Regions from separate parts of the Bacillus sp. DU-106 genome, predicted to be linked through region 3. Evidence: riboswitches for the same ligand, from Rfam matches in the RefSeq annotation. Region 3 holds a riboswitch; each other region holds the start of a gene.
What was found. Region 3 has a riboswitch for S-adenosylmethionine ahead of metK (methionine adenosyltransferase). Riboswitches for the same ligand answer to the same signal wherever they lie in the genome.
Positions count from the first base shown of each region.

Region 1: it holds a riboswitch for S-adenosylmethionine, as region 3 does, so the genes downstream of both, C3Y97_RS07080 (YezD family protein) here and metK (methionine adenosyltransferase) in region 3, are expected to answer to the same signal.
Region 2: it holds a riboswitch for S-adenosylmethionine, as region 3 does, so the genes downstream of both, C3Y97_RS21520 (bifunctional homocysteine S-methyltransferase/methylenetetrahydrofolate reductase) here and metK (methionine adenosyltransferase) in region 3, are expected to answer to the same signal.

Region 1 is NZ_CP026607.1:1,364,301-1,371,822, forward strand. It holds gene lysA (diaminopimelate decarboxylase) at 1-1,000, shown strand, start outside; SAM riboswitch class I at 1,116-1,224, shown strand; gene C3Y97_RS07080 (YezD family protein) at 1,297-1,440, shown strand; gene C3Y97_RS07085 (phosphoadenylyl-sulfate reductase) at 1,528-2,232, shown strand; gene sat (sulfate adenylyltransferase) at 2,272-3,408, shown strand; gene cysC (adenylyl-sulfate kinase) at 3,421-4,014, shown strand; gene C3Y97_RS07100 (nitrite/sulfite reductase) at 4,026-5,648, shown strand; gene C3Y97_RS07105 (DUF3906 family protein) at 5,659-5,859, shown strand; gene cobA (uroporphyrinogen-III C-methyltransferase) at 5,944-6,720, shown strand; gene C3Y97_RS07115 (sirohydrochlorin chelatase) at 6,722-7,477, shown strand; gene C3Y97_RS07120 (NAD(P)-binding protein) at 7,452-7,522, shown strand, end outside.
Region 2 is NZ_CP026607.1:4,233,437-4,245,105, reverse strand. It holds gene C3Y97_RS21580 (sugar phosphate nucleotidyltransferase) at 1-1,266, shown strand, start outside; gene rpmG (50S ribosomal protein L33) at 1,336-1,485, shown strand; gene C3Y97_RS21570 (5-formyltetrahydrofolate cyclo-ligase) at 1,590-2,168, shown strand; gene C3Y97_RS21565 (YqgQ family protein) at 2,272-2,472, shown strand; gene glcK (glucokinase) at 2,492-3,475, shown strand; gene C3Y97_RS21555 (DUF2759 domain-containing protein) at 3,556-3,729, opposite strand; gene C3Y97_RS21550 (MBL fold metallo-hydrolase) at 3,902-4,531, shown strand; gene C3Y97_RS21545 (class I SAM-dependent methyltransferase) at 4,541-5,653, shown strand; gene C3Y97_RS21540 (ArsR/SmtB family transcription factor) at 5,796-6,086, opposite strand; gene C3Y97_RS21535 (cysteine hydrolase family protein) at 6,520-7,032, opposite strand; gene metC (cystathionine beta-lyase) at 7,200-8,363, opposite strand; gene metI (cystathionine gamma-synthase/O-acetylhomoserine thiolyase) at 8,360-9,472, opposite strand; SAM riboswitch class I at 9,567-9,677, opposite strand; SAM riboswitch class I at 9,881-9,990, shown strand; gene C3Y97_RS21520 (bifunctional homocysteine S-methyltransferase/methylenetetrahydrofolate reductase) at 10,061-11,669, shown strand, end outside.
Region 3 is NZ_CP026607.1:4,718,378-4,730,046, forward strand. It holds gene C3Y97_RS24060 (phosphatase PAP2 family protein) at 1-486, shown strand, start outside; gene C3Y97_RS24065 (glycosyltransferase family 4 protein) at 499-1,641, shown strand; gene C3Y97_RS24070 (molybdenum cofactor guanylyltransferase) at 1,923-2,525, opposite strand; gene C3Y97_RS24075 (MogA/MoaB family molybdenum cofactor biosynthesis protein) at 2,522-3,031, opposite strand; gene C3Y97_RS24080 (hypothetical protein) at 3,268-3,447, shown strand; gene C3Y97_RS24085 (GNAT family N-acetyltransferase) at 3,519-4,043, shown strand; gene metK (methionine adenosyltransferase) at 4,085-5,284, opposite strand; SAM riboswitch class I at 5,454-5,575, opposite strand; gene pckA (phosphoenolpyruvate carboxykinase (ATP)) at 5,804-7,390, shown strand; gene C3Y97_RS24100 (ATP synthase subunit I) at 7,741-8,124, opposite strand; gene C3Y97_RS24105 (hypothetical protein) at 8,404-8,625, shown strand; gene C3Y97_RS24110 (DMT family transporter) at 8,654-9,559, opposite strand; gene C3Y97_RS24120 (iron-sulfur cluster biosynthesis family protein) at 9,823-10,146, opposite strand; gene C3Y97_RS24125 (hypothetical protein) at 10,312-10,488, shown strand; gene C3Y97_RS24130 (Nif3-like dinuclear metal center hexameric protein) at 10,521-11,441, shown strand; gene C3Y97_RS24135 (collagen-like domain-containing protein) at 11,582-11,669, shown strand, end outside.

The DNA of each region.
Region 1 (7,522 bases), 2.1 Mb from region 3:
TTTTCATGGAAATAATAAAACAGAAGAAGAAATAGTGATGGCTCTTCAGGCGAATATCGGTTGTTTTGTCGTAGATAATTTCTTTGAATTAGAAGTTTTACACGATTTAGCGATGCAACATGGGAAATTTGTGAACATATTAATTCGTGTAACGCCTGGAGTAGAGGCGCACACACATGAATATATTACAACAGGTCAGGATGATTCGAAATTTGGATTTGGTGTTTCAAATGGTCAAGCAATGCAGGCAATTGGATTGGCTTTACAAAAATCCAATTATAATGTGCTAGGGATCCATTCACATATTGGGTCGCAAATATTTGAAACAGCTGGTTTTGTTCGAGCAATTGAAGTTCTTCGCCAATTTTTAGAAGAAGTGAGAGAGCAAACAAACTATGTAGTAAAAGTGTTAAATGTAGGCGGGGGATTTGGAATACGTTACACAGAGTCAGATACACCATTAACTCTTGAGACATATGTGCGAGCTGTAACAAGTGCAGTGAGAGAACAATTTACTGTATGTGAATATCCATTGCCAGAAATATGGATTGAGCCAGGCCGTAGCATTGTAGGTGATGCTGGGACAACAATTTATACAGTTGGATCTGTGAAAGATATTCCTGGTATTCGGAAATATGTATCAGTCGATGGTGGAATGACAGATAATTTAAGACCTGCTTTATATAATGCGCGTTATGAAGCGATGTTAGCGAATCGAGCGAATGATGAGAATGAGGAACTCGTTTCGATTGCCGGGAAATGCTGTGAGAGTGGAGACATGTTGATTTGGGATATTCATTTACCGAAAGTCGCTGCTTCTGATTTACTAGCAGTTTCCTGTACAGGAGCATACGGGTACTCGATGGCGAATAATTACAATCGGATTCGAAGACCAGCCGTTGTCTTTGCAAAAGGCGGAACATCGCAAGTAGTTGTGGAACGCGAAACATATGAAAATATTATTGGGAACGATCGCATACGTATTAAAGAGCTTGTCTAAATAGGAAAAGGAGTTGTTCGAATGGGCAATTCCTTTTTTATAAAATAAAATAATTAAAATATATCGGAAAACTAGGATTGAAAAAAATCAGAATTGTGATAAAATACAAATACAAAGCTTATCAAGAGAAGCGGAGGGAACTGGCCCGAAGAAGCTCGGCAACCTGCTTATAGAAAGCAAGGTGCTAAATCCAGCAAAATGGGATCCATTTTGAAAGATAAGGTAAAATATATTACCGAACAGTCTTTTCGAAATGGGAAAGATTTTTTTTATGAATAAAAAGGGGGGCTGTTCGCGTGAGTGTACGGGAACATTTTGATGAAGTATCCGAGAAGATTGAAGCGATGCTTGCTGATATGAAATATGGTTCAATTACAATTGTTGTGCAAGATGGGAAAGTAATTCAGTTAGAGAAAAGTGAAAAAGTACGTTTAAAGTGAAAAGCGCTGACTAGAAAAACTAGAGGCGGTTTTAACCTATTTTCATTAGGTTAAAACCGTCTTTTTGCTTTTACAGGGGGAAAAAACATGTTGACGTATGAAACGTGGGAAGAAAATGTTGTTTCGTTTTCGGAAGAAGATGAAACAAAAGGTGCGTTATCAGTATTAAATTGGGCTTATAAAGAATATAAAGATGAGGTTGTCTACGCATGTAGCTTTGGGGTGGAAGGTATGGTATTGCTACACATTATAAACCAAGTAAATCCATCTGCTAAAGTTGTATTTTTGGATACAAATGTTCATTTTCAAGAAACGTATGAATTAATTCGAAAAGTGCGGGAACGATTTCCTTCATTGAATATTATAGAAAAACAGCCAGAACTTACACTTGATGAACAGGCGAAGTTGCATGGTGAAAAACTGTGGGAGAGCAATCCGAATCTTTGTTGTAAGATTAGAAAAATTTTACCTTTAGAAAAATCATTAGTCGTGGAAAAAGCATGGATATCGGGCTTAAGAAGGGAACAATCAGAAACACGTAAGCATACAAAGTTTATAAATCAAGATCATCGTTTTCAATCTATTAAAGTTTGTCCACTCATTCATTGGACGTGGAAAGAAGTTTGGCGATATGTATACAAACATAGCTTGCCGTATAACCCGTTGCATGATGTTGGCTATCCAAGTATTGGGTGTGAGAAATGTACGTTACCTGTAGGGGATGGTGGCGATTCAAGAGATGGTAGATGGGCTGGAAAAGTGAAAACTGAATGTGGTCTTCATTACCAATAAGATGAATCTTGAAATAAAGCTAAGAGAGGATATAGAAAAATGAGCATAGTAAACGAATTAGTAAACCGTATAGATGAGACATATGACGTATCACAAATTGAAAAAGAAATTAAATTAGACAATATTGCGTTAAGTGATTTAGAACTATTGGCGACAGGTGGATATAGCCCCCTTACTGGTTTTTTAGGGAAGGAAGATTATGATTCTGTTGTAGAAACGCTTCGTTTAGCAAATGGTAGTGTGTGGAGTATACCGATTACATTACCGGTAACAGAAAAAGTCGCAGAAAGCCTGAAGGCTGGAGAGGAAGTAAAGCTTGTCAACAATGGAAATATATACGGTGTCATTCAAATAGAAGATATTTTTGTACCAGATAAAGAAAAAGAAGCGTTACTTGTATATAAAACAACGGATGAGGCTCATCCAGGAGTGAAAAAATTATATGAACGACCAAACGTTTACGTTGGAGGAACTATTATTCTAACAAAACGCTTTGAAAATAATCAATTTCCTTCTTATCATTTAGACCCAATTGAAACGAGGGAAGCATTTAAAAAACGTGGGTGGAAAACAGTGGTCGGATTTCAAACGAGAAACCCGGTACATCGTGCCCATGAGTATATTCAAAAATCTGCTCTTGAAATTGTAGATGGTCTCTTTTTAAATCCGCTCGTTGGAGAAACGAAATCGGATGATATTCCTGCTGATGTAAGAATGGAAAGCTATGAAGTACTTCTTCAAAACTATTATCCGAAAAATCGTGTCTTTTTAAGTGTATTTCCTGCTGCCATGCGTTACGCAGGACCAAGGGAAGCGATATTTCATGCGTTAGTAAGAAAGAATTTTGGATGTACCCACTTTATAGTAGGGCGTGATCATGCTGGAGTAGGAGATTATTACGGAACGTATGAAGCGCAAGAAATCTTCACAAATTTTACGATAGAAGAGTTAGGAATTACACCACTATTCTTTGAGCATAGTTTTTACTGCACGAAATGTGAAGCGATGGCTTCAACGAAAACATGTCCGCACGGAAAAGAAGATCATGTTATTTTATCGGGTACAAAAGTAAGGGAATTATTAAGAAACGGTGAGATTCCGCCAAGTACATTTAGTCGTAAAGAAGTAGTGGAAGTACTAATTAAAGGCTTGAAAAAAGAAGTAGTAACAGAATAGGGAGAGAACGAGATGGATACGAATATTACTTGGCATACAGCTTCGGTTTCAAAAGATGAGAGAAGAGTGAAGAATGGACATCATAGTTTTGTAATTTGGTTTACTGGTTTATCAGCTTCGGGTAAATCTACAGTAGCGAATGCGGTCGCTCGTAAACTGTTTGAAAAGAATATTGGAAACTATGTGCTGGATGGGGATAACATTCGCCACGGTTTAAATAAAGACTTAGGATTTTCTGAAAGTGATCGCATGGAAAATATAAGACGTATTGGCGAAGTGGCAAAGTTATTTGTAGACCAAGGAGCAGTTGTCCTTACAGCATTTATTTCACCATTTCGAGTAGACCGCAAACAAGTAAGAGATTTATTAGCGGTAGATGAATTTATTGAAATTTTTGTGAAGTGTCCGATTGAAGAGTGTGAGAAACGTGATCCGAAAGGACTTTATAAAAAGGCAAGAAAAGGTGATATTAAGGATTTCACAGGTATTGATTCGCCTTATGAAGAGCCAGAGCAAGCGGAATTAATTGTAGAAACGCACAAATATTCTATTGAAGAATGTGCAGAACAAATCGTGAAGTACTTACAAGAGCGTAGTTTTATATAGGGGGATAAACAATGAGTTATGAAAAAGTATGGGCTAACAATGAAAAATTAAATCAGACCGAGAAAAATAAATTAGAAAAAGATGGCTTAGAAATTTTTAATGATATTCCTTACTATGCGGAAAATGGTTTCGAATCTATTCCGAAAGAAGAGTGGGATGCCTTTAAATGGGCAGGCTTGTATTTACAAAGACCGAAAGAAGCTGGTTATTTTATGATGCGGGTAAATATTCCGTCAGGGATTATTACAAATGCACAGGCAGAAGTACTTGCTTCTATCGCTGAAGATTATGGACGTAATGTAATAGATATTACGACGAGACAGGCGATTCAGTTTCACTGGTTAGAAATTCAGCAAATTCCAGATATTTTTAAAAGATTAGCAAGAGTTGGGTTATCTTCAGCGGGGGCTTGTGGTGATATAACGCGGAATATTACAGGTAATCCGCTTGCTGGCATTGATGCAAATGAACTATTCGATACAGCGCATATTGTAAAAGAAGTATATGATTACTTCCAACATAATGAAGAGTTTTCTAACTTGCCACGTAAATTTAAAATGTCTATTAGTTCTAATATTTATAATTCAGCAAACGCAGAAATTAACTGTGTTGCATTTACGCCTGCAACGAAAGAAATAGATGGTGAGAAAAAAGTTGGTTTTCATATAAAAGTAGGTGGAGGATTATCAGCTCGACCGTATTTAGCTGATGAATTAGATGTATTCGTTTTACCAGAAGAAGTGAAGGCGGTGGCGATTGCGATTGCTACTATATTCCGTGATTTTGGATATCGTGAAAAACGTCATTTAGCTCGGTTGAAATTTCTTGTTGCGGACTGGGGAGCAGAGAAATTTAAAGAGAAACTAATAGAGTATACAGGGCCTTTACAAAGTAAAGGGGAAAGTGCACTCAAAGGATGGAATGCAGGCTATTTTTATGGTGTTCAAGACCAAAAACAAAAGGGATTAAAATATGTAGGTTTTAATGTACCGGTAGGTCGTTTACATGCAGAAGAAATGTTTGAGATTGCAAGAATCGCAAAGCAATATGGAAATGGACAAATTCGTACATGTAACTCGCAAAACTTCATTATTCCGAACGTTCCTCCGGAAAATGTAAAAGGATTACTTAGTGAACCGCTGTTTGAAGCGATATCTGCTAGCCCGAAATCATTTATTGGTCATGCGGTTTCATGTACCGGTATTGAATATTGTAATCTTGCACTAGTAGAAACGAAAGAAAGATTACGAAAAATTGCAGAATACTTAGATACACAAATTGCACTCGATGTTCCAGTTCGAATTCATATGGTAGGCTGCCCAAATTCATGTGGTCAACGTCAAATTGCTGACATTGGGCTACAAGGGGTGAAAATGAAAACGAAGGAAAAAGGTATTGTTGAAGCGTTTGAAATATACGTAGGTGGAACATTGTTAGATGGCGGTGCCTACAATCAAAAGTTAAAAGGAAAAATAGATGGCGAGGATCTACCTGATGTACTCGCATCATTTATAAGTTATTTCAAAGAGAATAAATTACCAGCCGAAACATTTTATGATTTTGTAGGTCGTGTTGGTGTAGATACATTACAAATAGCGTTAAATAACGTGCTAGAAGAAGTAATAGCGTCTTAGGAGGGACGATATGGATTTATATCGATTTGAAGCTGTGTTAGTAAATAGTATTGTTCCGATTGTTGTTGTTGCTCAAAGTGAAGAACAGGCATTTAAGCTTGCGGAGATTGAGCTTGAAAAGCATTTTTTACCGTTGCCAGAGGTAAAAGAGATTTCTTTGTTTGAAAAAAAGAAGATTCGAAAAGGTGAGGCATTTGTTATCCATGAGTAGAGATTAGTAATACGAAAAAATAAAAACTTCCATTCTTATATACGAATGGAAGTTTCATTTTAATAGAAGAAATGAGGAGAGATGATGGGAAAGGTTTATATTGTTGGAGCGGGTCCTGGCGATCCAGATTTAATTACTGTTAAAGGGTTGAAATGTATTGAGAAGGCAGATGTTATTTTATACGACCGACTTGTGAATAAAGAGCTGCTTTCATACGCAAAGCCTGACGCGGATTTAATTTATTGTGGAAAACTCCCGAATTATCACACGATGAAGCAAGAGACAATTAACACGTTTCTTATTAAGTATGCGAAAAAAGGAAAAGTTGTAACGAGGCTCAAGGGCGGCGATCCATTTGTGTTTGGTAGAGGGGGAGAAGAAGCTGAAGCATTAGCAAAGCAAGGTGTACCATTTGAAATCATTCCTGGTATTTCAGCTGGAATAGCTGCTCCTGCTTATGCGGGCATTCCAGTGACGCACCGTGATGCAAGTGCAAGTTTTGCTATTGTGACTGGGCATAGGAAAGAAGGTGCTGAAGAAGAAGTGAAATGGGAAAGTTTAGCGAAAGGTGTAGAGACTTTAGCGGTATATATGGGGGTTAGTAATTTGCCCTACATATGTGAGCAACTTATGAAGCATGGAAAAGATAAAAGTACGCCAGCTGCTATTATTGAGCAGGGGACGACGTCTATGCAACGCACAGTTGTTGGAACGTTAGGGACAATTGTAGATGTTGCGAAAAAAGAGCAAATTCAAAATCCGAGTATGATTGTAATTGGAGAGGTTGTCCGTTTTAGAGAAAAAATTCATTGGTTTGAGAAGCAGACAGAAAATGCTTATCAAGTAAGTGGAGTGTTGTAAAATGAAAGCCGTCTTATATATATGTCATGGAAGTCGTTTGAAGACAGCGAAAGAAGAGGCGATTCAATTTATTACATCGTGCATGAGCCGTATAGAAGCGACTATTCAAGAAGTTTGTTTTTTAGAGTTAGCGAATCCTTCTATTGAAGATGGTTTTCGTACATGTGTGAAGCGTGGGGCCACTGAGATTATTGCTATCCCTGTTTTTTTATTAGCGGCAGGTCATGTAAAAAAAGATATCCCTTTTGAATTGGAAAAGTTAACTAATCAATTTTCGGATGTTAAAGTTACCTATGGTAATCCGTTTGGTGTATCAGAAACACTTGTTAAATCGGTGTATAGCGGAAGTGGCATCGAACAGGAAGATAAAAATGAAGTGACGTTACTTCTTGTTGCAAGAGGGAGCAGTGATCCTGAAGTATTAAGAGATATAAACTGGATTGCCTCTTTATTTCAAACAAAAGAGAAGGTTAAAAAAGTAGAAGTTTGTTATTTAGCGGCTGCAGAGCCAAAATTTGAGGAGAAGTTAAAGGAAGTTGTAGAACGAAAAGAAAAGAACATCGTTGTACTGCCTTACTTGTTATTTACAGGTTTACTTATGAAACATATTGAGAAAGAAGTGCGCCAATATGAAGTGGAAGAGATAAAAATTAGTCCATATTTAGGGAAGAATGAAGCGTTTCAAGATATGTTAATTCAGAAAACGACGGAGTTATTGAAAGGAGATCAGTATGTATCCACTTACAGTGCGAGTTAATGAGAAACGCGTTGTTGTTATTGGCGGGGGAAAAGTTGCAGGATT
Region 2 (11,669 bases), 480 kb from region 3:
AGTCATTCGATAGTAGGAGCGGCTGGTATTCAAGAGAGTGAAATGAGTGCAGGGTGGTTACAAAAAAGCCGCATTGTAGGAAGAGGGAATGTTGAAATTACTCCCCAGTTTATCGTGAAGATTGCGATGGCGTATGGTTCTCTTTTTAAAAAAGGAGAAAGTATATTAATTGGAAGTCAAGAAAATATAGAAACAACCTCTTATAAAAATTTATTTTTACATGCTATTCATGGTATAGGGATTCATACGATGGAATGTAAAGAAATGAACGAGTCACTTTTTCAATATAGTGTTCATCATTTGCAATGTGCAGGTGGGGTTTTCATTCAAGTGGAGAATGAGAATGAGATTGTTATAAAGTTGTATGGTCAAGCTGGCATGCCGTTAACGTATAAGCAGCAAAAAGAGATAGAACAAGTATATATGTCCGAATTGTTTTATTACGTGCATGAGAAAGAGATGGGGCGAAATAAGCTGGTTCATGTTTCTATGAATGAGTATATAGAAGTTATATTGGGGCATATTGATATCGAGAAAATACAGATGCAGAAGTTTCATCTTCTTATTAATAAGAGAAATGATACGTTGCAACATTTACTTATGCTCTTTCTGCAAAGACTTGGTTGTACAGTTACATGGATTTATGCAAGCGAACAAAAAGATCATGTGAAAGCTTTGATGAAATCAAGTAAAGCGAATATGGCTCTTATGTTTTCTGAGCAAGGAAATCATTTCGAGTTATACGATAAACATAGTAATATTTACCAAGGTACAGATTTGGAAGAGGTCGATATTCCAGATTTCTTACTCGAATCGACAGGAAATATTTACCCAATGTCTTTGAAGTTAGGAGAATGTTATCTTCTATTTTATACGCAGGATGAAAGAAAGTCGTTTCAAGTAAGGTGGAAGCGAGATATTTTATATCGGATTGGAAAATTATTCGAGCTAATAGCATTGCAAGGAAAAACGTTTCTCAGCATAGTAGAGCAATCACCTCCGCTCTATTTACTTTATGATGAAGTGGTATGTTCATGGAATGAAAAAGGGGAAATTATGAGGAAATTATTGGATGATATAGAAAGGAAGGGAGAAGGTATATTTGAAGGAGTACAGTTCAAATATACTGAAAAAGAGTGGTCTTATATCGTTTCTGACACAAAACAACCAAAATTTTTGGTGTATTCACATGCTAGAAACCCAGTAATAGCAAGGGAAAATATGAAAAATCTTATAGAAAAAATTAGACAATATCAAAAGGTGTAGAATTTTTATTTTAAAAGTGGTATTATAGTATAGTCTGATTTAAGTTATTAGTACTGGAGGGAAATAAGAATGCGTGTGAATATTACTCTAGCATGTACAGAATGCGGAGATCGTAACTATATCTCAAAGAAAAATAAACGTAACAACGCTGAGCGTATCGAGCTTAAAAAGTATTGCAAGCGTGACAAGAAGTCTACGTTACACCGTGAAACAAAGTAAGCAGTAGGAATATTTTCCTACTGTTTCTTTTTTTATTCGATTCCTATGTTAAAAGTGATACACTATCAGCATAGAGTAAAGTGTCACTGTAAGGGGGAGAATGTGTGAAAGCAGAGAAAGTACGTTTACGTAAACAAATAATAGAACACATGAATTCTTTATCAGAAGAACAGTATACAACTTTATCAGAACAGATTGCATTTTCGTTGTATGCGCAAAAAGAGTGGGTTGAAGCTAAAACAATTGGAATTACTCTTTCAATGGAAAATGAAGTGAATACATATCCTATTATCGAAAAAGCTTGGGAAGAAGGAAAGAAAGTTGTAGTTCCTAAGTGTAATAAAGGAACTAGAACGATGTCCTTCCGGCAAATTAATAATTTTGATCAATTAGAAACGGTGTATATGAATTTACGTGAACCGATTCCCGGGCTTACGGAAGAAGTGAATATGGATGAAATTGATCTTCAAATTGTCCCAGGCGTAGCTTATACAGAACGAGGAGAGCGAATTGGGTACGGCGGTGGCTATTATGATCGTTATCTCGTGCATTATAAAGGGAAAACGCTGTCATTAGCGTATGATTTTCAAATGGTAAAACACATTCCAGTAGAGCCATTTGATAAAAACATAGAAAAAATTATTACAGAAAAAGGAACACTGCTTATAAATAAGCTTGTATAGACAAATAAAAATTGACGAGACTTTTTCTTCTTGATTATAATAAAATATGTGAACGTTTTCTTATTATAATTTTTTATAGTAAGTGAGCATAGAGGGTGATGAAATGGTATCTATTTATGATATTCAGCAATTGCTAAAGAAATTTGGTACGATTATTTATACGGGAGATCGAATTGCAGATTTACAATTAATGCAAGATGAATTGCGTGAATTAAATCAATCACAGCTAATCGATCCACAAGACTATCAAACAGCTTTATTTTTATTGAAGCAAGAAATTCAAAAAGAGCTAAATAAGAATTAGATAAAGGTAGGTAAGCAACATGGAAGAGAAATGGTTAGTTGGTGTTGACCTTGGTGGTACAACGATTAAATTAGCATTTATTAATGTATACGGTGAAATTTTACATAAGTGGGAAATCCCTACGAATACAGGTGAGCAAGGAAAACATATTACACTTGATGTTGCGAAAGCAATTGATAAAAAGCTAGAAGAATTAGGCGAATTGAAGAGCAAATTAATTGGTATTGGTATGGGAGCTCCTGGTCCTGTACATGTGGCGTCTGGAATGATTTATGAAGCGGTTAATTTAGGATGGAAAAACTATCCGCTAAAAGATTTATTAGAAGTAGAAACAGGATTACCTGTTGTTATTGATAATGATGCGAACTTAGCAGCGCTTGGTGAAATGTGGAAAGGTGCTGGTGAAGGTGCAAAAGATTTAATCTGTATGACACTTGGTACGGGCGTTGGTGGTGGTGTAATCGCCAATGGTGAGATTGTACACGGCGTGAGTGGTGCTGCTGGTGAGATTGGACATATTACAGTCGTTACAGAAAATGCTTTCCCATGTAATTGCGGGAAGTCTGGTTGCTTAGAAACAGTAGCATCTGCGACAGGTATTGTACGTGTTGCTATGCAAAAAATACAAGAGACTAATAAAGAGAGCGTGTTGCGTTCTATGTTAGCTGAAGAAGGACGTATTACATCAAAAGATGTCTTTGAAGCACTTGGACAAGGTGATGAATTAGCAGGTGAAGTAGTAGAAAAAGTAGCTTCTTATTTAGGATTAGCTGTAGCGAACCTTTCTAGTACATTGAACCCAGAGAAAATTGTTATTGGTGGAGGCGTGTCTAAAGCTGGAGATGCGCTATTAGAACCAATTCAACGCTATTTCGAGCAATACGCTTTCTCACGTGCTGTAAAGAGCACGAAGTTAGCTATTGCAACACTTGGTAATGATGCAGGTGTTATCGGAGGAGCTTGGCTTGTAAAAAAGCACAAATACGAAGCGAAGATGATATAAGTTGTGAAATATGAAAAGAGGAAGGGGGAACCCTTCCTCTTTTTGTGTAAAATCTCGATGAAGAATAAAGTGTAAACGAATTAAGCTGCTGGTGGATACCCGTTATATAGAACAGTCATGATCGTAAACCATCCGAAAACGAGTACAGTTGCAATTGCAAAGCCGCTCGCGAAAAAGTTTTTTTCACGAAGTGTTCTAAGCGTAGCAAATACAGCTAACAGAGTGACAAGTGTAAAAATAATAACAAGGCCCATACAATATCCTCCTCTGTCTACCCATTTCTTATTATGAGTTTTTGGAATATTTACTCTTTTATATTGTACATGTTTTAAAAATGATTGTCGAGATAGCATCCTTTCTTTTCCTCAGAGAAAGAAATGTTGTATCATTAAAAGTAAGTTTTTAATAACTGGAGGAGATTTTTATATGAAATGGATACAAATGCCGTTAGGCCCATTACAAACAAATGCTTATATTTTAATGAACGATCAAAAAGAGTGCATTATCTTTGACCCTGGTCATGAAGGTGAAAAGCTCGTTACATATTTACAAGAAGAACAATTAAAACCATTGGCTGTTTTATTAACACATGCTCACTTTGATCATATCGGTGCTGTTGATGCCGTAAGAGACGCTTTTTATATTCCTGTGTACGTACATAAAGAAGAAGCAGATTGGTTAGGAGATGCAACTGTAAACGGCTCTCAAATTTTTATGATGAACCGCAGTATTACAGCAAAACCAGCGGATCATATTATTGATGCAGAAGGTACATTAACAATTGGATCATTTAATTTTGAAGTTTTTGAGACACCAGGACATTCTCCAGGAAGTATTTCTTATTATAGTAAAGAAGCGAATGCTGTATTCTCAGGAGATGTATTGTTCCAAATGAGCATTGGAAGAACAGATTTGCCTGGTGGAAGTTTTGCTGAATTAATTGGAAGTATTGAAGAGAAATTATTTGTATTACCAGATGAAACAGCGGTGTTATGTGGACATGGTCCAGAAACAAGCATTGGCTTTGAAAAAGAAAATAATCCGTTTTTACAATAAGGAGTTATTATGGGAATGGAGCTCATTTTAAGAGAATGGATGGGGAAAGAAAAGGATTATTCAATTTCATATAGTACGTATATGAACCTTGTATTGTATACGGAGGGTCATGGATATTATATGAAAGAACGTGAAAAGATTGGAAGACAAGGGGATTTTTTTACAAGTAGCAATGTATCCTCTGTTTTTGCAAAAACTTTTGCTAAACTTTTTATTCGTCTTGTTGAAAATGGTGAAGTTGCTTCGAATATTTGTGAGGTTGGTGGGGGAACAGGGAAGTTTGCCTATGATGTTTTACAAGAATGGAAGCAATTATCTCCAAACACCTTTATTAATTTAAACTATTCAATGATTGAAGTGAGCCCTTTTCATAGGAAATTACAGCAGGAGCAACTTGGCTCATTTTCTAATGTATCGTACTATACCTCCTATAGTGAAATGGGAGATTCTTTCGAGGGAATTCTTTTTTCGAATGAGTTGTTTGATGCATTTCCTGTTGAAGTAATTGAGAAAAGAAATGGTATATTGTATGAAGTACGTATTACATATACAGAGGAAGGAAACCTTTCAGAAGTATGTAGGCCGTTAAATAAAAGAATTGGTCGCTATTTATTGAAATATAATATTTATATTGCTGAAGGGCAACGTTTTGAAGTACCAATTGTTATGGAGGAGTATATAAAAGAAATTTCGAAATGGTTTCAAAAAGGTATATGTATTACAGTTGATTACGGATACACAAAAGAAGAATGGATGCATCCAGCACACCGCGAAGGAAGTTTGCGAGGATATTATCAGCATAAGCTAATGCGTAACCCACTAGCGCATCCAGGTGAAATGGATCTTACTACTCATGTTCATTGGGACGAGCTAAAGGAGATCTTTAGTATGCAAGGAATGAGTGCAGTATGGCATAAGAAACAATCTGAGTTCTTGTTAGCTGCAGGGATATTAGAACAGCTTACGAGCCATCAAGATACGAATCCTTTTTCTGAAACGCAAAAACAAAATCGAGCAGTTCGTTCTATGATTTTAAATGGAGGAGTAGGGAGTTCGTTTGATGTTGTTATACATACAAAAGATATGCAACATTTACATTTGGATCAGTATGTAACAATATAAAAAACAAGACACAGTATATACTGTGTCTTGTTTTTTAATACGACTTATGTAGTATTATATATTTCCTCTCATGATATATATTTATATTAAAGATATGAGATAAAAAATATAGAATACGTTCTTTTTCTGCGATTATTAGTCCCTAACCTAATAATACACGAACGAGTTGAATGATTGTTTCATTCTCTACTTTGTAATAAATTTCCAATCCTTTTCTTTCACTAGAAACGATTTTAGCGCTTTTTAATTTTGCTAAATGCTGTGAAATTGTAGATTGTGGCATGTTTAAGCCAGTATACATTGTAGAAACGTTGCTTGGACCGCGCTCGATTAATCCTTTTACGATACATAAACGAACAGGATGAGCTAGCACTTTTAATAATTCTGCATTACTTTCATATAGTTCTAATTCTTTTTGAAAGGTTTCTAACATGTTCTTTTCCACCTCCGTGTGAGCTATTATACCATACTATACATACCAAAAATTTAAAGAAAAGAAAATAGTTGTTGCAGAAAAAAAGTCCTAAAGTAAAGAAATTGTAAGAAAAGAGACCCGGATGTAAATAAAATAGGTAAATTAGCATGTTTTTGTAAAATGACATTTTTGGGTGAAAATTTCGATGCGTTTTAAAAATTGAAAGATATAGATATATTTGTAACACAATTTTATCATGATTTTCTTATTCTTTCAAATGAATATACGAAATTTTTAAAATAATATGACAAAGGAATTATAATGATATATATAGAATATAAAACAGGTTAAAAGAAAAGAAGCTGAATGTCATTCGCTTCTTTATGGTGATAATGAAATATTTGATTACGGCTGATAAATCTTAGGATGATCAAGTCATTAGTCATTTATTCTAAAATTCATCTTTTAGCAACGTTAAAAATCTGTGATTCCATATGTTCTCATAAAAATCAATTGTCTCTTTTGCGGACATAAAAGGATTATTCAACGTAGAGGTTGTTTTCTGTCCCATAAAGTTTTCGTATCCTAGCCCGTGGGCAAACTTAATCGTTGCATCCATACAGTACTCTGTTTGGGCGCCACAAAATTCAATGCGATTTACAGATAATTGATCTAAAATTTCTTTTAAGTTTGTTTTATAAAATGAATTTGCATGTGTTTTTCTTACAAAAAAATCTTGTTCTTGAACATCTAGATCGGTATGAATAGCCCAAAGTTCTTTCTCGGGTACTAAATCATCATCACAATGTTGAACAAAAAGGATTGGTTTATTTAATTTTCTATATGAATAAATTCTTTTATTTACTTTTTTTAGTAAGTTCTGTAAATCAAATAAATGCTCCTCGCTATAACATACGCCATTTTGTAAATCGATAACGATTAAAATATCTGCACAAGTATCCATTATTTTCACCCCTTTTTATTTCTTAATATATCAATTAATCCATTATTTAGAAATAGATGATATACTTTTATTTTTTATGGACTATAAGAAAAGAAGAAATTCAAATGAATATAGCTAAACCGCATAAAAAGAAGATATGAAAACCTAATCTCATATCTTCTTTTTCTCTATGCATTTACAGGTTCTTCTACATAAGAAAGGGCATTTTCAAAATCGGATATTAAATCGTTAACATTTTCAAGACCGACTGATAACCGAAGTAATGAATTAGAGATTCCTCTTTTATCACGAGCTTCTTGCGACAGTGCTGCATGTGACATTTTTGCTGGATAAGAAAGAATTGACTCTACAGCTCCTAAACTAACTGCAAAAACAGGCAATTTTACTTTTGATAAAAATTTGCGGAGTGCATCTTCTGACTGCAAAGTAAACGATAAGACCGCTCCAGCTGATGTTGCTTGAGATTGTTGAATATCAAATCCGAGATGAGTTTGTAATCCCGGATAATAGACATTTTTTACTTTAGAGTGCTCTTGTAAATAATGTGCGATTTTATTGGCATTTTTAGCTGAATGTTCGAGGCGTACATGCAATGTTTTTAGACCGCGAAGTACGAGAGAACAATCTTGAGGTCCTAAAATAGCACCGAATGCATTTTGTAAAAATCCAAGCTTTTGAGCGAGTTCTGAATCTTTTACTACTGCTAATCCAGCAGTAACATCACTATGACCAGCAATAAATTTTGTAGCACTATGAAGAACGACATCAGCTCCAAGTTCAAGTGGTTTTTGGAATAGTGGTGTCAAAAATGTATTATCAACAAAAGTAAGAGCCCCAATAGATTTTGCGAGTTTAGAAACCTCGCGAATATCTGTCACTTTTAAAAGTGGGTTAGAAGGTGTTTCTACATAAAAGAGCTTTGTATTTGGTTTAATGTTTTGTTTTATTTCTTCTAAATTGGTCATATCAACAAATGTATGTGAAACACCGTAACGGGAGAGTACCTCAGTTATCACTCGGTAAGTGCCTCCGTACACATCTTCTGAAATGAGTACGTGATCACCTTGTGAAAGAAGGAGGAATGCAGTGGAAATCGCTGCAATGCCTGATGCAAAGGCGAATCCTTTTGTTCCGCCTTCTAATAAAGCAATGATATCTTCAAGAGCTTCACGAGTTGGGTTTCCTGACCTGCTATAGTCATATTTTCCGAACGTATCTACATCAAACTGGTGAAAAGTTGATGTGTTATAAATAGGAACGTTCACAGCGCCTGTTTGCGAGTCGTGTTTATATTGGTTGTGTAGTAAGAGTGTATCTATAGAATAGCTCATATTCTTACACCTTCTTTTACGAGTTTAATTGCTTGCTTTAAGTCTTGAATTAAATCGTTACTATTTTCAATGCCAACTGAGAATCGAAGAAGACGATTGCATACGCCGTTTGCTGTTCTAATTTCTTCAGGAATATCAGCATGTGTTTGCGTTGCTGGATAAGTCATTAAACTTTCTACACCACCAAGACTTTCGGCAAATGTAATTAAGGATAAAGATTGTAAGAATGGATTAATCCAAGCTTCATCTTTAAGGCGGAATGAGATCATGCCACCTCTTCCTGGATAAAATACATCTGTCACCCCGTCTTCATCATTTAAATACGCAACAACTGCTTTCGCATTTTCTTCATGTTGCCTCATGCGAAGCGCTAACGTTTTCATACCGCGAATTAATAACCATGAGTCAAATGGGCTTAAAACTGCACCTGATGCATTATGATAATGAGCGATTTCCTCGCAAAGTTCCTTTCCTTTTGCAACGACAAGCCCGCTTAGTACATCGTTATGTCCCCCTAAATATTTCGTTGCGCTATGAAGTACAATGTCAGCACCTTCTGTTAATGGTTGCTGTATATAAGGTGTGTAGAAAGTGTTGTCTACAATAAGGAGTAGTCCGTTCCTTTTCGCTACAGTTGCGACAGCAGCAATATCAGTAACTTGCATTAATGGATTAGTTGGAGTTTCTATGAAAATAGCCTTCGTTTCAGTTGTGATAGCTTGCTCAATTTGTTTAATAGACTGTGTATTTACGTATCTACATCGAACATTCCACTTTTTTTCATGCTCAGAAAATAATCGATACGTTCCCCCGTATAAATCTTCAGATACAATAAGTTCGTCTCCAGAGCGGAATAGAGAAAGGACGAGGAGAACAGCCGCCATCCCTGAACTACAGGCATAACCTTGTTCGCCATATTCTAAGTCTGCGATCGCCTGTTCTAAAAGACCTCGAGTTGGATTGCCAGTTCGTGAATAGTCAAAGCCAGTAGATTTACCAATTCCTTCGTGACGATAAGCGGTTGAGAAATAAACTGGTGGATTAACCGTTCCGGTTGTAGTTTCACTGCGATTTCCGATTTGTGCTAGTTTTGTTTCGATTGTTGACATATGAAAATTCCTCCTTTTTAAATTGAAACATTAAGTGAATATAAAATAAAAAAAGCCTTCTAAGAAGAAGGCTTTCGGTTTGAATAGAGTCTTCTTCTCATCTGTCAAATCTTTCACAATTTGCTGGAATTAGCACCTTATTAACAAAATGTTAATGGTTGCTGAGGCGTCACAGGGCCAGTCCCTCTACCTCTCTAGATAAGAATGTTCGTATGAAATTTTTATTATGTTTTTAACTTTACAATAAAATATAACTGAATTGCAACTTTATTTTAAATAATTTTTATTTTTCCGCAAGTGTCATTGACTTTTACTTTTGTGCATGCTAAATTTATTAAAAAATTAACAAACATTGTTAAAAGGGGAACGCATTTCCTTTTAGCTACATAAATAAAATAATAAAGACAACTCTTATTGAGAGCGGTGGAGGGAAAGGCCCTGTGAAACCCGGCAACCTTCAAACGAAATGTTTGAAACGGTGCTAATACCTGCAAAACGAATGTTTTGCATAATAAGAGGAGGAACGATTATGTCCCCCTCTTCAAAGTGAAGAGGGGGTTTTTATATTGATAGAAATGAGGGAGAGTCGTGAAATTACTAGATTTATTATCAAAAGGAATTGTAATAGGTGATGGTGCGGTTGGGACGTTATTGCATTCACATGGTTTGCAAAGTAGCTTTGAAGAATTGAATGTATCTGATCCAGACTTAATTATATCGATTCATAAACAATATGTAGCTGCTGGAGCAGATGTAATTCAAACGAATACGTATGGAGCAAATGAGGCGAAATTACGTATGTATGGTTTAGAAAATCAAGTTACAGAAATTAATAGAGCGGCAGTAAAACTAGCGAAAGCATCTGTGACAGATAAAAATGCAATTTTAGGAACAATTGGTGGTATGAAACATATCGGAGCTGTTACAACGACTGATATGGAAAGAGAGTTTATGTTACTTGAACAGGCAGGGGCTTTACTAGAAGAACAGGTTGATGGATTACTATTAGAAACTTTTTACGATGAATTTGAATTACTTCATGCCGTTAAAGTATTGCGTAAGCAAACGAATATTCCAATTGTTGCGCAATTAGCGTTACATGAAGCAGGTACGACTCAAAATGGAAATGATGTCAATGAAATATTAAAGCAACTTATAGATTACGGTGCAAATGTTGTTGGATTGAATTGTCAACTAGGGCCGCTTCATATGACGGAAGCTTTCAAAATGATATCGATTCCTCAAAATGGCTATTTATCAGCATACCCAAATGCAGGCCTCCCGAATTATGTGGATGGACGTTACGTATATGAGGGAAGTCCAGCTTATTTTGAAGCGATGACACCGAGATTTATTGAGCAAGGTATTCGGTTATTGGGTGGTTGTTGTGGTACGACTCCAGAACATATTCAAAGTATGAAGCGCGCTGTTGCGAATATTACCCCTGTAATAGAAAAAGACACGATTCAAAGGCCGAAAGTCGTTCATACGCATGAGAAACGTTCGAAGGCTCACGTCACTCTAGCAGAGAAAGCGAAAAAACAAACAACAGTTGTAGTGGAATTAGATCCACCGAAAACGTTAGATACACAGCGTTTTTTTGAAGGAGCAAGAGCGTTAAAAAGAGCGGGAGCAGATGCTATTACTCTAGCAGATAATTCATTAGCATCGCCTCGTGTTTCTAATATGGCGATGGGTGCGTTATTAACGAAGCATGATATCCCAGTATTGACGCATTTAACGTGTAGAGATCATAACGTCATTGGACTACAATCTCATTTGTTAGGTTTATCGGCGTTAGGGATGGAAGAAGTGTTAGCTTTAACTGGTGATCCAGCGCGCGTTGGTGATTTTCCCGGTGCCACTTCTGTATATGATTTATCCTCTATTGAGCTTATTAAAATGATTAAAGAAATGAACGATGGACGTTCAATTTTAGGGAAATCAATTGGACCGGCGACAAGGTTTTCTGTAGGCGGCGCATTTAATCCTCACGTGAGGCACTTAAAAGCAGCGGTTAAGCGAATGGAACGAAAAATAGATGCTGGAGCGGAGTATTTTTTAACTCAGCCAATTTACGATATCAAGTTAATTGAAGAAGTGTATGAAGCGACAAAGCATTTGGAACAACCTATTTTTATTGGAATTATGCCGTTAGTAAGTAAGCGGAATGCAGATTTTCTTCATTTTGAGGTGC
Region 3 (11,669 bases):
ATTAATCGCTACTTTGATCAAAAAACATTAAATATCTTTTTCAGCAATATTACTCATATCGGTGGCGCGACTTTCTCCATCGCACTCACACTTTTCTTTTTAATTTTTGCAAAAGGTACTTTACATCAGGCAGCAATTGCAACTGCTATTTCTTTAGCAATTAGCCATATTCCTGTACAAATATTAAAAAGATGGTATCCACGAAAACGTCCTTATTTAACAATTCAGGATGCAAAATATCCAGTCCATCCATTAAAAGACCACTCTTTCCCGTCTGGTCATACAACAGCCGTTTTCTCTGTCTTCATTCCATTTATTTGCTATAATCCAAGCTTACTTGCTTTCCTATTACCGTTAGCATTATGCGTCGGTATTTCACGTATTTATTTAGGACTTCACTATCCGTCAGATGTATTCGTCGGTATGTGCCTTGGCACTTGCTCTGGCATCATCTCTTTTTATCAATTCATCCCACTTTTCACATAAAGGAGTGATATGATGAGAGTCGCCATTTTTACCGATACTTTTACGCCACAAGTTAACGGGGTTGCGAAAACGTTAGAGCGATTAACACGATATTTTCAGAAAGAACAGATCGCCTATTCTGTTTTCGCCCCTCAGCATACAGCTGAAGATAATTTTGTAGCGAATGTGAATAAGATGAGAAGTATCCCGTTAACAATATTATATCCAGAATGTCGTTTTTCTTTTCCTACTCCGCGTATTAAACGGGAACTACTTTCCTTTAAACCTGACATTATTCACATTGCCACACCTTTCAACATGGGACTTTGTGGATTGTATTATGCAAAAAAGTTAAACATCCCAGTTGTCGGTTCTTATCATACTGATTTCGATGCCTATTTACGTTATTACAAAATCGAATTCCTCTCCAATATGCTTTGGAACTATTTAAAATGGTTTCATAGTCATATGCAAAAAAATTTTGTACCTTCCTTTGAAACATTACATCAATTAAAAAATAAAGGCTTTCAGACCCTCTCTATATGGGGACGTGGTGTAGATTGCACACTCTTTCATCCAGCTTACAATACAGACCTATTCCGAAAAAAATATAATATTACAGCGAAGTATGTCCTTTCCTATGTTGGACGAATTGCTCCTGAAAAAGATATTGATACGCTGCAACACCTTATCATTAAAACAGCACATACTCGAAACGATATTCATTGGCTCATCGCAGGAGACGGTCCTCTAGCAACAAGTTTACGTGAAGCTGTTCCGAAAACAAATATCACTTTTACTGGCTATTTACAAGGCGGGGATTTAGCTGAAGCATATGCTTGTTCTAACATAATGGTGTTTCCATCAGCTACTGAAACATTCGGAAATGTCGTACTTGAATCACTCGCATGCGGTACACCTGTTATTGGTGCAAATAGTGGCGGGGTTAAAAATATTATTACAGATGGAAAAACGGGAGTTCTTTGTCCGCCTAAAAATGAAGATGCATTTCTATCATCCATTTATTTTTTATTACAAAATGAAGAAAAACTTGAGCAGATGGGAATAGCAGCTTCCTCTTTTGCGAAATCAAAGAGCTGGGATGAGATCTTTCGTGGCTTGCTTAACCAATATGAAGAAGTCCTTCAGCATAACGCATCAGAGTTGCTTGCTTAAATAGAAAAACTCCCTTCAAAAAAACGAAGGGAGTTTATTACATGGTCATAAATTTTAGTTTAATAAATGATACATAAGGTTAAGCATTGTTTTATTTCTATATTAATTATATCAAAAATAAACATAACTAAACAGACTTGTAATAAAAACCCATAAAAATTAATATATGGTTATACAGTATTTTAACTGTATAATGATTTTAAGAATTCCCCTTAAAATCAACTTACTCACATACCTTTATACAGCAATTGTTCCCCAATTCTGTATATCAAAAAAACCTTTCATTCATTTGAAAGGTCTTTTTGAGCCTGCACATATTCTTCTTTCGTATTTACATTTATAAACCAATCCGCATTCGCTTGTACATCTTCTCCAGAAACATACTTCACATTACATTGTGATAAAAGCTGCCCCATACTTCTTTTTTCTTCCTGAAGTAAAGCATAAATCTTTTCTTTCACGCGGTTATGATACGCCGCAAGTAGCGGTTGTTTTCTTCCATTAATAATAGGTACAACCGCATCATATTCATTGTTCGTTTGCTCTAGTAAAATGGTAAACCATTCATGCGACACGTTTGGTGCATCGCAAGGCATAATAGCGTACCAATCTGCTTCTATGTATTCCATTCCTGATACAATGCCGGCCAGCGGTCCATTCCCTTTATAGTGCGGAATGTCTTCTATAACAGGTACTTGTACGAATTGCTCTACTCGCTCTTTTATATCAGTATGGCTAATTACTACAATGTCTTGCAAAGTATTTCCCATCACTTTCACAATATGCTCAACAAAAGTAGTTCCCTTCCAAATTGCTAACGCTTTCGGCTCACCGAATCTACTCGACATACCACCTGCTAATACAATTCCAGCATACTTACTCATTGGCGATGCAGCTCAAATGTAATATGACCTAATTCCGGTAAAATTAATTTATTCATCGCAAGGCGAACCGCTCCGCTAGACCCTGGCATCGAGAAGACTACTTTGCGCCCAATTGTACCACCAATCGCTCTACTTAACATTGCGCTGCTTCCGATATCTTCTAAATAACTAATCATACGGAACAGCTCACCAAATCCAACAATTTCTTTATCTAATAACGCTGATACTGCTTCAATTGTGACATCGCGTTTCGTAATACCAGTACCGCCATTTGTTAATACAACATCTACATCTTCCTTATGATAACCAGCTAACACTGCTTGCTGAATACTTTCTTTATCATCTTTTACAATTTCATAAGAAGTTACTTTATGTCCCGCTTCTTTTAACAATTCATGTAATAGTTGTCCGCTCTTATCTGTTTCTTCCGTACGTGTATCGGAAATCGTCACGATCTTGCAACGCACTTCTTTTGGAGCTTGTTTTTTATGTTCAGTTACACTCATTTTTTATCTTTCCTTTCTTAAAGACTTTTCTTCATTTTATCATACATACCTTTACACAATTATGTATGAAGCCAATCATGCGCCATGATACAATATAAGTATACTAACCCACAAAAAGGAAAGTGCCCTTTCTTATACTCCTAGACTACATATCTTTAGCTACTCTTTATATTTTCTACATAATAGAATTCAATTTTAAAACTTGTACTAAAAAATAAATTGGAGGTCTACATAGTATGGAACTTTATAAAAAATTAACAACAACATTTATCCTCTTATTCATCGCTTCAATCACTGTCGGCTTTTCCTTAAAAGGCGCAATTCCATACGCTACATTAGTAAGCATTATATTCGCGACACTATTTTTACTAAGTAGTGCCTTTTGCGCAGGTAAAGCACGTCAAATGAAAGGTTGATTACATATGTTCCAGAAGAAATCAATCCTTTGTAAATCATGTGAAAAGGAAATACAAAAGGAGGACTTACATTGTTTGAATCAAACCGTATCCAGTTACGAAAGTTTTCCGAAGATGATATTCTAACATATTATAAATGGCATAATGATATAGACGTTATGAGTTCAACTACGCTCACTCTTGATAAATATTCCCTTCAAGACACAGAAAAACTTTGCCAGCAATTTATTCATTCTTCGGACTCTAAGAGCTATATCATTGAAGAAAAATCTACGCATCTTTCAATTGGTATTACTTCTTTAATTCATATTGATTCGTATAACCGAAACGCTGAATGTATTATTGATATTGGTAACAAGGATTACTGGGGGCAAGGTTATGGGAAGGAAGCTTTCACCTTATTATTGGATTATGCATTTTTAGAATTAAATTTACATCGCCTTTCTTTACGAGTATTTTCTTTTAACGATAGAGCAATTAAATTATATAAATCACTCGGTTTTCAACATGAAGGAACTTGTAAAGAAGCTATATTCCGCAATGGCAATTGGCATGACATTGAACTCTTCGCTTTATTCCAACGTAATTATAAATAAAAAAAGCTTTGCGCTCACCGCGCAAAGCTTTTTTTCATATATTATAGACCAGCTTGCTCTTTTAAAGCTGCTGCTTTGTCTGTACGTTCCCATGATAGATCTACATCAGTACGTCCGAAGTGGCCGTAAGCTGCTGTTTGTTTGTAAATTGGGCGACGTAAGTCTAGCATTTTAATAATACCAGCTGGGCGAAGATCGAAGTTGTTACGAACTAGCTCTACTAGTACGTCTTCAGATACTTTACCAGTGCCGAATGTATCAACTGAAATTGATACTGGTTGTGCTACACCGATTGCGTATGCAAGTTGTACTTCTGCTTTTTCAGCAAGACCAGCTGCTACGATGTTTTTCGCAACATAACGAGCTGCATATGCTGCAGAACGGTCAACTTTCGTTGCATCTTTACCAGAGAATGCACCGCCACCGTGGCGAGCGTATCCACCGTAAGTATCAACGATGATTTTACGTCCTGTTAAACCAGCATCACCTTGTGGTCCACCAATTACGAAGCGGCCAGTTGGATTAATGAAGAATTTCGTTTCTCCATCCATTAATTCTGCTGGTACTACAGCTTTAATTACGTGCTCTTTTAAGTCGCGATCGATTTCTTCCCATGTAACATCTGGGTGATGTTGTGTAGAAATTACGATAGTATCAACACGTACTGGTTTACCATTTTCATCATACTCAACTGTAACTTGCGTTTTTCCATCCGGACGTAAGTATGATAATGTATCATCTTTACGTACTTCAGTTAAACGGCGAGCTAATTTGTGAGCAAGCGAGATTGGAAGTGGCATTAACTCTTGTGTTTCATTACATGCGAAACCAAACATTAAACCTTGGTCTCCTGCACCAATTGCCTCAATCTCAGCGTCAGTCATTTGACCTTCGCGTGCTTCTAGCGCTTGGTCAACACCCATAGCGATGTCAGCAGATTGCTCATCGATAGATGTTAAAACTGCACAAGTTTCTGCATCGAATCCGTATTTTGCGCGTGTGTAACCAATGCCTTGAATTGTTTCACGAACGATTTTTGGAATATCTACGTAAGTAGAAGTCGTAATTTCCCCCGCTACCAATACTAAACCAGTTGTTACAGTTGTTTCACAAGCTACACGTGCATTTGCGTCTTTTGATAAGATCGCATCTAAAATTGAATCAGAAATTTGGTCACAAATTTTATCTGGATGTCCTTCAGTTACAGACTCAGATGTGAACAGATGACGTTTTTTTGTCATGTGGTAAACCTCCCTACAGTAATTGTATATATTGTACGGAACTCATCCTTAATTTGCCACAAACTGCGACATACATTTATTCTCCCACACAAGCATACAGAAAAACCTTTCCTACTTTACATAGAGGAAAGGTTTAATTTGCTACTTGCATACTGCTTTTTGCCCTTCGCTCTTATCGTTCGAGACCTGTAGCCTCGCACAGGTTTTAGCACCTATTCACCTGTATTTACCACTACAAGTGAGGTTGCTGGGCTTCATCGGGCCTGTCCCTCCGCCAGCTCGGGATAAGAGAGTATCCGTCCCAACCTATACTAAAGAAATGATATTCATTTGTCAATTAATATTCACATTTTCCTGAAAGTTTTTCTCAATACGCCTGAAATGAAATATTAATAGGGAAATAATGCATTCACACAAACAAAAAGAAATAAATAGTATACATTATTTATATAATTGTGTTATACTCTTGTTGGGGATTACGAGAAATATTTCATTAAATGAAAAGGATGGTATATAAATATGAGTACTGTGAATGTCCAAATTGGTTTACACGAATTATTGAACGGAAGCAATGCACAGATTCAACTAAGTGTTCCGCAATTAGTGGAAAAAGTATTAATGCGAAATGAAGGGAAATTAACTTCTACTGGTGCCGTTTCTGCTTCAACTGGAAAATATACAGGACGTTCTCCTAAAGATAAATTTATTGTGAAAGAAGCATCGGTTGCTGACAAAATTGCTTGGGGAGCTGTGAACCAACCGATTTCTGAAGAACATTTTAATAAATTATATACTAAAGTTTTAGAATACTTAAAAGAAAAAGAAGAGTTATTCGTCTTCAAAGGATTTGCAGGCGCTGACCGCAATTACCGCCTACCAATTCAAGTTATTAACGAATATGCATGGCACAATTTATTTGTACATCAATTATTCATTCGTCCAACTGAAGAAGAATTAACAACTCATGAATCAGAGTTCACAATTGTTTCTGCACCGAATTTCAAAGCTGATCCAGCTGTTGACGGTACAAACTCTGAAGCATTCATTATGGTTTCATTCGAAAAACGTATCGTACTAATTGGTGGTACAGAATACGCTGGAGAAATGAAAAAATCAATCTTCTCTATTATGAACTTCTTATTACCTGAACAAGATATTCTTTCTATGCATTGCTCTGCAAACGTAGGTGAAGAAGGCGACGTAGCACTATTCTTCGGTTTATCTGGAACAGGTAAAACAACATTATCTGCTGATCCAAACCGTAAACTAATCGGTGATGATGAGCACGGTTGGTCTGATAACGGTGTATTCAATATTGAAGGCGGTTGCTACGCGAAATGTGTAAACCTTTCTCACGAGAAAGAACCACAAATTTTCGATGCAATCACATTTGGATCTGTTTTAGAAAACGTTATCATTAATGACCAAACACGTATCGCCGACTACAACGATACTACTTTAACAGAAAATACTCGTGCTGCATACCCTATGCATGCGATCGACAATATCGTACTGCCAAGTGTTGCTGGACACCCAAATACAATTATTTTCTTAACTGCTGATGCATCTGGCGTATTGCCTCCAATCAGTAAGTTATCAAAAGAGCAAGCTATGTATCATTTCTTAAGTGGTTACACTAGTAAACTAGCAGGAACAGAGCGCGGCGTTACTTCTCCGCAAGCTACATTCTCAACTTGCTTCGGTTCACCATTCTTACCACTTGATGCATCTCGCTATGCTGAAATGCTTGGTGAAAAAATCGAGAAACACGATGCGAAAGTATTCTTAGTAAACACTGGCTGGACTGGTGGCGAATACGGCGTTGGTAAACGTATGAACTTAGGTTACACTCGTGCAATGATTCAAGCTGCATTAAACGGTGAACTTGCAAAAACTGAAACAGCTAAACATGATATCTTCGGTCTTGAAGTTCCACTTCACGTACCAGGTGTACCTGACGAAGTGTTAATGCCTGAACAAACTTGGGCTGATAAAGCTGCTTACAAAGCAAAAGCAATCGAACTTGCAAATGAATTCAAAGCTAACTTCAAAAAGTTCGACAGCGTATCTGAAGACATTATTAACTTAGGCGGTCCAATCGCTTAAATTAAAACTTTCTGTTGGAATAACCCTTTACTCATATGAATAAGTGTCGTGTAACCGTAAAGTTTCGCGTACTCACCGACAAAACCCAATGCGGCTTAACGGTTACACACACTTACATAAAAAAGAAGCTTACGTGAAAACGTAAGCTTCTTTCTATATCTTATATAAAGTGAAACGCTAATCTCTTCATCTGTGACCTAGATTATAAAATTACAGCTTCGAATATATACATTATATCCCTACTCACTACATCTCTCGGGTTTCACATCGTATGGGGCTAAAAAAGGCCCTGACCGCTTCTATTCGTGACTGGATCATCTATTCCATCTAAAAAGAAGTCTTTTATCTTTTTAGCTCTTTGTTAGTTCTTTCTCATCTTTCATGCTATAGTAACCTAAGTTCACAACGATTAAAAAATAACCGCCCATAATCCCTACTGCAAATGCCCACATCACCATATGGTGCTCAATTTCGTACATAATAATAGCGCCCAAAATAGCAGCCGCAAAACGATTAAACATACCAAGCGTCGGTGCTTTCGTTTTCTTTACGATACTATCTCCAAGCTTCTCAATTCTTCTCCCTAAAAGCCAAACGCAATACATACTTACGATAAGTCCAATTCCTGCACCTAAAAAATGTGCTGAAAACGGTGTTAACATCCAACCTAGTAACAAAATACCTAGTATATAATACGATTGGATTTTAAATGATCTTAGTGACATACTAATCATGCTGTACCTCTCTTCATTCGTTCTTATCTATCCACCAAAAAATTTCTTTCAAATTCATATTCCTTACATTCATTTCATTCAAATTAAAAACAACATAAACAGTATGTTTATGTTGTTTAAATGTTTTTAGAAAATAATATTATACAAGATTTCAAACATCATATTCTCATATTTTGTGACGGTTTTTCAAACTTTTTTCGTCCATTTATGAAAAAAATGATATCAATCTATGAACATACGGATATGATGTAATAAGCACACAAATAAAGGGGGCGTCTAATGATTTATTTTTTAATGGCTCTCATTCACCTCATTATCCCTGCACTTATTGGACTTTCATTGTATTGGTACACGAAAAATCATAGCATTTTTTACGCTGTCCTCGGTGTTCTTCTTCCAGGTATTATTCTTATTACACTCTTCCGTATTCCATTTTTAAACTTAATTCCACTTATTACTGCTATCTTGTTTCTCATCTTCTTACCAAAAATAAAAAAATAGGAAAGCAGATCATAGGTGATCTGTTTTCCTATTTTGATATAGGTTCCTCTGCAATAGAATGAACTTTTACTTTCTCCGATTTCACAAACCATAGACCGACAAAAATGATAATTCCACCGATGATTTGTTGAAACGATACATATTCATTTGCCCAGACAGCTGCAAATAGAACCGCTACAAGCGGCGTTATATACATATATACCATCGTATGTGACGCCCCAATTTTTTGAACACCAACATACCACATTACTAGACCAAATACTGTTACAAAGAAAATAGAATATAGTAAAGCAAATAGTGTCATTCCGTGAGTAATGTGAAATGGCATGACAAACACATGTGGACCACTTAACAATAATAGCGGAATCGCACCCACTAATGCAGACCATGCAGTAACACGTAATGCTGAATATTTTTTAATTAATGGTCCTGCTAAAACAGGATAAAGCCCCCAGCATATTGATGTAATAAGTCCAATTCCATTGCCATAAAAAGAACTAGTAAGTGAATGTCCTGCTACTAAAACTAAGGCTGCACCAACAAAGGCAGTCATAGAACCGATTAACTTTCGAGAAGAAAACTTTTCTCGTTTCAAGAAAATCGCAAATGCAGTTGTAAAAATAGGTGAAATAGAAATGAGTAAAGAGGCATTTGTAGCGGATGTATATTTGACAGTTTCCATAAATAACGTTTGATACAGTACAATACCTACAACGCTAACGATAATTAATCTAGGTATATCCGTTCGCTCCATATAAACCGACTTTTCAATACAAAAGGTAAGGAGTAACAGAAGCGGTGCCGCCGCCATCATACGAAGTGCAGTAAACTCAATTGCTGTAAATTCTAAAAGTCCATACTTCGCAATTGTATAGTTAATCCCCCAAATAATAACAACACTTAAAATTAATAACTCAATTCCCCATCTCCTCATGCGTATCCCCTCCGCAAAGAAGATTATACAGAAAATTCAATCACATGTACATTTCATTATGTGAAAAAATCTTTTTATTATATGAAACGTTTTGGTAAATGAAATTATATCGGCGCAACTCCATTTATATCGGCGATTTCCCAAATATATCAGCGCAACTCCATTTATATCAGCGATTTTTTCAATATATCGACTTATCGACAATAATAGCGACTTATAAAATAAAAAAAGTGAGTCCAAAATACATTTTGGACTCACCTTTACTATACTCGAACGTGTAATTTCATATTTGGATTATAAAACTGGCTTGGGCTCTTCAACTGAAAAGTTCCTCCACCTTCATGCCAATCAACCGTTAACTTATCGTCCATAAATACAAGCTTTGTACGATCAGCGATAAAATTCATTGTGCTTGATTCAATATCCACATCGCGCTCATCTTTCTCTGCTACAGCTACTAAATCGATGATTCCGCTCATAACACAACCGCAACCTTCATTATCATAAAATAACTTTATATATTTCGCTTCACTTGGAATCGTATCCATAATCTTTTTATATGCTGCTTCTGTTACAGTAACGTACATATGTTAATCTTCATCCTCTCTTCTCTTATCATTCATATATTGTATCATCATTTTTCTTAAAAGTTATATACAGAAAATTAAGACTAATATACAATGTATGTGATAAAGTTTCAGCAATCGAGCTTTTATGAGTAGTTCATGCAGGAGAAAGGATGTTTACTATCTGTGTTCAAACTACAACGATATCCCATGTTATTAGGTGTATTTAGTAGTTTCTTCATTTCTAGCGGAATGCTATTACAGCATGTACTTCCCTATTCTCCTTCTATTAGCTGGATTCTAGGTTTTATTTGTTTCCTATCCGCTTCTTATTTTGCTACGAAGAATCCAAACAACTCATAAAGCAAGAATCATCTTAAGGAGGATTATAAAACATGCCAGCCTTAAAAAAAATAGAGCAATCACTCGATCACTTATTCCAAATTGAAAAATACGGAAAAGATAGTGCCTTTAGTCGATTTATCCCAGCCGTATATGATCCTATCAAATTTCCTTGGCAACAATTTTTCGAAGCAAATTTTGTAGATTTATTTAACGGCCTTATGATGCACGGATCTGAAAATGTAAACAAAGTATTTTTAGCTGTATTCCCTACAGATGACGTTCTTGAAACATTCATTTCACAATCCACACCCGGTGATTTACTCTTTATGCATCATCCCCTTGTAATGGAGTGCGGTGATCCGCTTGGAAGATCAGGCCGCGGTTTCTTACCAATTCCTGAAAAATATTTGCAAGGAATAAAAGAAAAACAACTTTCTATATATACATGTCATGTACCAATGGATTTTCATCAAACACATGGAACGAGTATTTCAATTGCAAAAGCATTAAACGCTACTGTAGTGGACGACTTTGCATATGGAGGTCCAGAACAAGAACCAGTTGGCCTTATTTGTGAAATAGATGAAACATCAACAGAAGCACTCCAAAAACATCTAAAACAACTCTTCCAGATTCCTTACACAGACTTCGAAGGTAAACGACATGATTCCATCAAAAAAATCGCAATTATCGCTGGATGTGGCGATGTCGTATCTTTAATGAAGGAAGCAGAAGAAAAAGGTGCTGAAGCATATATTACAGGAGAAATCCATTGCCATATCGATAATGATTACGGCAGACATAAATACTCGCTCATTATGGATTATGTAAAAGAAACGAATATGTCTCTGATTGGTGTGTCACACTCTGCCTCTGAATATTTAGTGAAAGAGACATTGATGTATGATTGGTTTAAAGAGAATTTTGATGTGGATGTTATTTTACTTCCTCAGGAAAAATGGTGGCTCTAACACTACTTAATTCTCCTCCCGCTATCTTTTGAAATCTAGACACAAAAGACGATCTGCCACACAAAATTATAGAATTCATAATATATATATTAGTTCTATTTTAAAAACTAGATTTTGAAAATATAGAAAGGAGAACATATATGTACCCACGTAATTTTTTTAGTTGCGATGGCAGACGCAACAGCGGTTCTAACGGAAATACTGGACCCACGGGGAACACCGGACCCA